Regions from separate parts of the Pseudoalteromonas sp. APC 3691 genome, predicted to be linked through region 2. Evidence: predicted binding sites of a transcription regulator. Region 2 holds the regulator's gene; the other holds the start of a gene.

Evidence for each region. The regulator MetJ, encoded in region 2, represses methionine synthesis genes. The targets are predictions, from matches to a motif close to TAGACGTCTAGACGTCTA.
Region 1: the regulator MetJ is predicted to act here: its motif matches at 2,195-2,212, upstream of QL998_RS01035 (methylenetetrahydrofolate reductase).

Annotation. Positions count from the first base shown of each region.
Region 1 is NZ_JASDCB010000002.1:44,352-48,807, reverse strand. Features, by position in the region: gene QL998_RS01045 (sensor domain-containing diguanylate cyclase) at 1-866, shown strand, start outside; gene QL998_RS01040 (hypothetical protein) at 880-1,068, shown strand; gene QL998_RS01035 (methylenetetrahydrofolate reductase) at 1,195-2,151, opposite strand; gene QL998_RS01030 (pitrilysin family protein) at 2,402-4,456, shown strand, end outside.
Region 2 is NZ_JASDCB010000034.1:24,915-29,370, reverse strand. Features, by position in the region: gene metB (cystathionine gamma-synthase) at 1-986, opposite strand, end outside; gene metJ (met regulon transcriptional regulator MetJ) at 1,276-1,596, shown strand; gene QL998_RS12110 (malic enzyme-like NAD(P)-binding protein) at 1,679-2,920, opposite strand; gene rpmE (50S ribosomal protein L31) at 3,609-3,824, opposite strand; gene priA (primosomal protein N') at 4,055-4,456, shown strand, end outside.

The sequences.
Region 1 (4,456 bases), on a different contig from region 2:
TAGTTCAGGCAACAAGCAAAGGCTATCGCGTTGTTATTAGAAGCAACGAAGGTGGATCTAACTTTGAGACCAATCCTATACTCCCTCCTCAAACACCTCTGTTTTGTCGGTACGTTGCTGAAACTAAAAATATTTTATATGTTAATGATGCAAGCAATAACGATGCATGGAACACCCTCCCAGAAGTAGTTAAGGATGGCGTTGAATCCTACCTAGGCTTACCTATTCATCGGCCAGAAGGTGAAGTATTTGGCACGCTATGCTTAAAAGACACTAAAATAACTAGCTATACCGATGAATACTTTGAGCTCATAGAGCAACTACGCGATTTAATTGAAGACGACCTAGCGCTTGTTTACAGCTATGAACAAATGCGCGAAATAGCTATGTTAGACTCATTAACAGATATTTATAATCGCCGAGCACTTAACTTACTAGCTCAGCAAAAGCTTAATTTAGCACTGCGTTTGGGATTCGACGTATGTTGCTTGTTTATAGATATAAACGACTTTAAAAAATTAAACGACACCTTTGGTCATGAAGTAGGTGATAAAGCCTTAATTATTTTGGCTGATACGCTAAAAAACCATTTAAGAGATGCCGACATAGTAGGGCGTTTAGGTGGTGATGAGTTTGTTGCAGTAATGCAGTTAAGCGATAAAAGCAAAATTAGCTACATCATGGATAAAATATCCTCTGAGTATTCAAAAGCTTTACTCAAAGCAGACGTCTGCGATTTATCGCTCAGCATAGGTTATAGTTTTACTAATAAACAAAAGCAGCCCTTTGAAGCGCTATTAAGTGATGCAGACCACGCAATGTATAAAAATAAACAAGCGTACAAGCTCGCTAAAAAAGCACAATAAAAGGAGGTTCGTCATGACTCATGCCACACAAACTTGGCTGGTTTTTTCTGCGATAGGTTTTATTTTTTCCTTAGCAATAATAAGCTTATTTGAAACGTTTCCTAGCATTAGATTTATATCTAATGAGGGAATAATTTTTGGTGTTATGTGCTCCTCTATGGGGTTTGCCTTAAAAAGGCTTGAGAGTAATAACCAAAAATAGCTTTCATGGATAGCTTAAGCTGCAAATTTTTACTTGTATTTATTAATTAATTTTTCAAAGAACGGACATAAAAAAGCAAGCCATTAGGCTTGCCAAGAAGGGTGTTAATTAGCTCTAACCTAGTCTTTAAGCTATTAGCTTTTCCGCAAGGTTTAATTCCATAATGGCTTTTAATAAACGGTATAGGTTAATTGACGCGTCAATTTCTTCTTTACGGTTTGTTAAGCTTTCAATATTTAGGCCCAGCGGTACATCTAAATGCGCACAGCTTTTAAGTATTAAGTCGAGGTTTTCGCGGCAAATACGGACTGATTCGCTTAATGTATTGTCTGCATCAAGCATGCGCCATTTAGTTGCCTCTGGCACTGAGATACCCAACCATTGCATAAAGTCTAAGGTTTTTTCGCCGCCGCACGGGGTAAACGTTAATATAATACGTTGAGGTGTAATCCCTTGTGCTTTACATGTACGTGCGTAGCTAGTAATTAGCTCTATAGTAGCTTGTGTGTCGTAAACAGCTTGCGATATAAAAAACTGACAACCTTGTGCTGTTTTTTCTATTAATCGTTCGTGCTCATTTCGTTTACTTGAATGGCGCTCAGCAATCGTAACGCCACCTAAAAAGAAATCATCTGATTGCTCAGCCAATGCTTTATACGCATCTGGCAGGCTTAGCTTTATATCGCCTATCGATGATGGGCTACCTACTAAAACAACATTTTGTAAATCGTAGTCGTTTTTAGTTTTACTTAGCCAATCTTTAAATTCGCCTACGCCACGCTGCGCCACACTTTTATAAGTAATCACATCTTGTGCAGATAAATTACGAAGTAAATGGCTGTATTCACGCGGATCAACGGTTTGTTTAAACGCAAATGGGCGGTCTTGATTAGTGCGGCTGCTTTCGTCTTGAATGTCGTAAATTATCACGCCGTCGTATTCAATTTCGTGTAAGCGACCTAATAGCTTTTCTGCAATGATTTTTAATTGCGCTTTATCGGTGCCAATTTTAGGCGGGGTAGTACCAATAAGATAAACACCTTGGTTGGTGTCCACTATCTTCTCTTTTAGTGATAAAGCCATAATCCTCATTCCAGCTAAGTTTGTTTAGATGGATTTAATATAGCAGCCATTTAGACGTCTAGATAGATTTATTTAGTGAAAGTTTTTCAACTAACATGATGTTTATTCATTGTGCTTGTTCCCATAATTTATAATTGACACAGTTGTTTACATAATAAATTCCCTTGGGGCTCTTATATTTATTGGCTTTGGGGCATAATTAAAGAGTTAAATCTGACAACAAATTTGCTCAATTTAAAAAGGGACAACAATGAAATTTAAATTATTAGCAACCAGCTTAGCGGTATCACTGGCGTTTACGGGTTGCGCCATGCAACAAAACCAAAGCACGCAAACAACAGCACAACAAGAACAAGTAAATAAAGCTGATGACCGTGTTTTTTCACAAGATTACTTAATTGAAGAGCTAGAAAACGGCTTACGTGTCATGGTTGTTAAAACCGATTACCCTGATGTAGTGTCGCTGCAAATTCCGGTATCGGTAGGGTCGCGTAACGAAGTTGAAGAGGGCAAAACAGGCTTTGCTCACTTTTTTGAACACATGATGTTTAAAGGCTCACAAAAATACCCTGAAGATGTGTACTCAGACATATTAAAAAATTCAGGTGTTGATAACCGCGCATATACAACAAACGATTACACAAATTACCATTTAAACTTTTCAAAGCAGCATCTTGATAAAGTACTTGAGCTAGAAGCTGATATTTTTCAAAACTTAACCTACACCGAAGAGCAATTTAGAACCGAAGCGCAAACGGTAAAAGGTGAGTACTTAAAAAACAACGCGAGCCCAATTCGTAAATTATTAAGCGCTGTACGCGAAGAAGCGTTTGATAAGCACACGTATAAACACACCACTATGGGCTTTTTTAAAGACATAGAAGCCATGCCTGATCAAATGGCGTACGGAAAAGAGTTTTTTGCTAAATTTTATAAGCCTGAGTATGTGTCACTTGTTATTGTGGGCGATGTAGAGCCAAAAGCTACAATGGCAATGGTTAAAAAGCATTGGGGTAGCTGGAAAAAAGGTAACTATGTTGCCGATATTAAAGCTGAGCCTGTTCAACAAGCGCCAAAATATTTGCACCAGCAAGATGAAGCACTACCAGGGCATTGGTTGCTTGTATCGTACAAAGGCGCTGCGTGGGAGCCTGCTAAAAAAGACAGAGCGGCGCTTGATTTAATCTCACAGCTTTATTTTTCAAATAACTCTGATTTATATCAAGAGCTAGTGGTCGACAAACAAATTGCCAGCCAAATGTTTGCCTATAACCCAGAGACTAAAGATCCGGGTTTATTACACGTATTTGTTAAAGTAGAAAACGCAGACGATTTAGTCACTGCACGCGATGCAATTAACCGAACTTATGCAAAAGCACGCACTGAGCTTGTTGATGAGCAAAAGCTAAATGATTTAAAATCGAACCTTAAATACAGCTTTATTAATGGCTTAGATTCGTCGCAAGCGATTGCATCAACCCTTGCCAGCTACATGCATTTTGAGCGCGATCCTGAGGTTATAAACCAGCTCTATAAATCATCAGATAACATTACCAGCGCAGATATTAAAGCCGTTGCTAATAAATACTTTACTGATAACGCACGTACCACATTAACAATGTCGGCACTTGACAAAGCCCCAGGTTTTGAGCAAGAAGTTGATTTAAATGCGCTTACTGCAAAGCTTGAACAAGCACCTGCGGCACCTGTATTTAAAGTACTTGATAAAACCAATAGCTCGCCATTAATTGATGTTAACTTTTTATTCAATACCGGTGCGGCTGCCGACCCACAAGGCAAAAAAGGTGTTGCTGCGTTAACTGCTGCAATGCTTGCACAAGGTGGCTCTGAGGCGACAAGCTATAAAGATATTCAAAAAGCACTTTATCCGCTTGCGGGTAGCTTTGGCTATCAAATAGATAAAGAAATGCTGTCGTTCCAAGGGCGTATCCATAAAGATAATGCGGCGCAGTGGTATACACTTGTGAGCGATCAATTACTAAACCCAGGTTTTAGAGACGATGACTTTAAGCGCCTTAAAAAAGAAATGATCGACGGTATTAAATCAGGCTTAAAAGCATCTAACGATGAAGAGCTAGGCAAAGAAGTGCTATACAGTGCGCTTTACAAAAATCACCCTTACGAAAGCTACAACTATGGTGATATTTCGGATTTAGAAGCGTTGACGCTAGATGATGTTAAAGCGTTTTATAACAGCGAGCTTACGCAATCTAAACTCACGGTTGGTTTAATTGGGGCTGTACCTGCAAAGCTTAAAGCTAAAATGATGAGCGATTTTGCAACG
Region 2 (4,456 bases):
CCACCTAATGACTCAGCTAAACTAAACGTTTTAAGGCTAGTTAAAAATGCCGCAGCGTCGTTTATATCGCCTTTAATATCAAAACTAACCATGCCACCAAAACCAAGTTGCTGTGCTTTAGCCAGCTCATGTTGAGGATGTGACTCAAGACCTGGGTAGTAAACTTGGCTTACATATTCAGAGCTTTCAAGGTACTTAGCTATTGCCAGTGCATTTTCTTGATGCTGCCTTAGGCGCACATTTAAAGTACGTAAACCACGAAGCGTTAAATAGCTATCAAAAGGCGCACCCGTAATACCAATGTTATTAGCCCACCAAGCAAGCTCATCGCCTAACTCTTGTGTTGCGGCAATAACAGCGCCGCCTACTACATCTGAGTGTCCGTTAATGTATTTAGTGGTTGAATGCACCACAATATCTACACCAAATTTAATAGGGTTTTGTAAAGCCGGCGACAAAAACGTGTTATCTGCGGCAACCAAAGCTCCGCATTGCTTAGCCACATCGGTAACCGCTTTAATATCTGTTAAACGAAGTACTGGGTTACTTGGGGTTTCTATCCAAATAAGCTTAGGTTTAATTACTAAAATTTGTTGAAGGCTTTCTTCTTTTGTTAAATCTAATATTTTGAGCTTTAGTAGCCCGCGTTTTTGTAAAGATGTAAATAAACGATAGCTGCCACCATAACAATCATGCGGAATTACTAACGTATCGTCACTATTAAGTAGCTGAGTAGCTAAATGCACGGCAGCCATGCCTGTAGCTGAAATTATGCCACGAGCGCCACCTTCAAGCTTAGCAAGCGTCTCAGCTAAAATATCACGATTAGGATTACCGCTACGACCATAATCATACTCACGCTTAGTATCAAAGTCGGCAAACGAATAAGTAGTCGATAAATAAATTGGCGGTACCACCGCACCATGATGTTTATCAGCATCAACGCCGTTACGTACAGCAATGGTCGCTTTGTTTTTTTCGCTCATATTCGTCACCTGATTAACTTGGATGTTTAGACGTCTAAAAGAGTAAGTTATCCGTTTTGATAAGTCAAAGTATTTTAAAGCTCTAGATGGCTAAAAATAGAAAGGGCCTCTGCGAATAACACATTTTAGCTCACAAAAGTGTGTTTATCTTTACACCTACAATAGGCTTATTAAGATAGATCTGTATCTATTATTTGACTATCTTTTTTAAATCGATAGAATTTCACGCATATTTACACGCTTTTTATACCGTGTGAGAAATTAATAATCTGAGGCAACGATACATCTTATGGCTAAATGGAATGGTGAGTATATTCACCCATACGCAGAACACGGTAAAAAATCAGAGCAAGTTAAAAAGATCACCGTTTCGATCCCGCTAAATGTATTAAAGGTATTAACTGACGAACGTACACGTCGTCAAATCAATAACCTTCGCCATGCTACAAATAGTGAATTGCTATGTGAGGCATTTTTGCATGCTTTTACTGGCCAACCTTTACCAAATGACGATGACTTACGTAAAGATAACGCCGAAAAAGTGCCAGAAGAAGTTAAAAAAATAATGCAAGAAATGGGTCTAGAAGTACCCGTTTTAAACGAAGAATAAATATTACAAAGACAAAAAAACCTCAGTAATTATTGAGGTTTTTTTATGTCTAAATTTTATTGCATAGCTCTACTGTATAGATTTACTGCATATAGTTTTCAGGTAGCTCAATTTGTGCAACACCTGACTCAATAGCAGCAAGTGCAACAGCTCTTGCTATACGCGGCAGTAAACGTGGATCCATTGGTTTTGGAATAATATACTGCGCACCAAATTCTAGTTTATCTACACCAGCGGCTTTTAAAACTTCTGCAGGTACTGGCTCTTTGGCAATACTTCGAATAGCATCTACTGCAGCAATTTTCATTTCATCGTTAATAGCGCTTGCACGTACATCAAGTGCACCACGGAAAATAAACGGGAAACATAAAACATTATTAACTTGGTTAGGGTAATCAGAGCGTCCTGTTGCCATGATTAAATCGTTGCGTGCGCCGTGCGCAAGTGCAGGATCAATCTCAGGATCTGGATTTGAACATGCAAACACAACTGGTTTTGCAGCCATTAGCTTTAAATCTTCAGCCGCTAATAAGTTAGGGCCAGAAACACCCACAAATACATCTGCATCTGCAATTACATCTTGCAATGTACGCTTATCGGTATTGTTAGCAAAAAGCTGTTTATATTCATTTAAGTCATCGCGGCGGGTATGAATAACACCTTTGCGGTCAAGCATATAAATGTGTTCACGCAGTGCACCACACTTAATTAACAGCTCCATACACGCAACAGCGGCAGCGCCTGCACCTAAACATACAATAATTGCATCTTCAATTGACTTACCTTGTACTTCTAGCGCATTTAACATACCAGCAGCCGTTACAATGGCAGTACCGTGTTGATCGTCATGAAAAACAGGGATGCTACAACGCTCTATTAATGCTTTTTCTATTTCAAAACACTCTGGTGCTTTAATATCTTCAAGGTTAATACCACCGAATGTGTCGGCAATATTGGCAACCGTATTAATAAAGTCTTCTGTTGTTTTGTGCTTAACTTCAATATCGATAGAATCAAGCCCTGCAAAACGTTTAAACAATAACGCTTTACCTTCCATTACGGGCTTAGACGCTAAAGGACCTAAATTACCAAGGCCTAGAATTGCAGTACCATTAGTAATAACCGCAACCATGTTACCTTTACCAGTATATTTATAAGCATTTGCAGGATCTGCAGCTATTTCACGTACAGGTTCGGCAACACCTGGGCTATACGCAAGTGCAAGATCATGAGCCGTTTCAGCTGGTTTTGTAAGCTCAATGCTAATTTTACCTGGTACGGGATGTGAGTGGTAATGTAGTGCTTGTTCACGAAAGTCAGACATAACGCGATGGTATCCTGCAATTTAAGTTAAAGTGAGAGATGGAGTCTTGGGGTACGATACCCTTATTATTTTTAAATTCCAAGCAATATCAGGTCTATCCTGTTATATGCTATATCCTTTAATTTTAAGAGGTTTTTCAGTAACTTTGCAGGATTATATCGACATTTAATAAATAAAAATTCACCTAAAAAGTAAGTTTTAAGGTGCTTTTATGTCTATCAAAATCTTATAAAACGTATACTTAAAGTATCAGCATAAACTTAGAATAACAGCCTACTACCTTACTTTAAAAACAGATAAGCCCACGTTAGCTACTTTTATCAACCTAGTTAAAAATTGTACTATTTAAAATATAGAGAATATCTATCGATTTGTCTGTAAAGGATTATGCATACTCAGAATAAGAATAGGAAATAGTTATGCAAAAGGAGGGGATAGTTAAAATCAACGAAATAATACCAATCTGCTTATATATGGGGTCTATTTAAAGTTAAGAAAATTACGCTAGAACTAGGCAAAAATTTTTGTATCTAGTTGTTCTAAATAAAAAAATTTTAACGACGTTATAGTGCAATTTAATTCGTTAAATTGCTTAAAGATTTATGTAGGTTAGTTTAAGATAATAAATAACAAATTTTAGGCACAAAAAAAGCACCCTAAGGTGCTTTTTTTAACTAAACAGCAATAATTACTTCTTGCTGGCAAGTGCACCGAAGCGCTTGTTGAAGCGATCAACACGTCCGCCAGTGTCTAAAACTTTTTGCTTACCAGTGTAAAACGGGTGACACGCAGAACATACGTCTAAGTGAATGTCTTTACAAAGAGTTGAGCTAGTTTCGAATTTATTTCCACATGAACATGTTGCAGAAATTACTTCGTACTTAGGGTGAATACCTTCTTTCATAGGAACCTCTAGTTAAGGCCGCATCGCTCTCCAAACCCGGAGTTTGGCACCATACGTCGTTAAAACAAATTTGTTGGTGGCGGATTTTATCCAACAACCTTCCCCTGCACAAGTATTTATTTATCTTTTCGCTAAAAAAGTGAACAATCTCTTTCTCAAGTACTATTGCTAGTAGGTTTTTAGCGGTATTTTTAGTACATTACAGCATTAATTTTACGGGTTGAGTTGTTATGAGTTTTGTTGAAGTTGCTATTAAAGTTCCGCTTCCACGCACCTTTGATTATAAAATAGAAGAACAGCTCAGTGGCTTATCAATTCCTTTACTACCTGGCATGCGAGTTTTGGTACCTTTTGGTAATCAAAAGAAAGTAGCGGTTGTTTTGGGTATTAAAAGCAGTACCGACGTCCCTTTAAATAAAATTAAAAATATTATAGAGGTAATAGACGACGCCCCTATTTTAAGCTCCCAGCATTTAGAACTCCTTAGCTTTACTGCCCGCTATTATTGCTATCCATTAGGCGAAACTATTCATATAGCGCTACCTGGTGCACTTCGCCAAGGTGAATCGCCTGATAAAACCAGTATTAATATGGTTGCCCTGACAGAAAAAGGTGCAAAAGTACCGTCATTA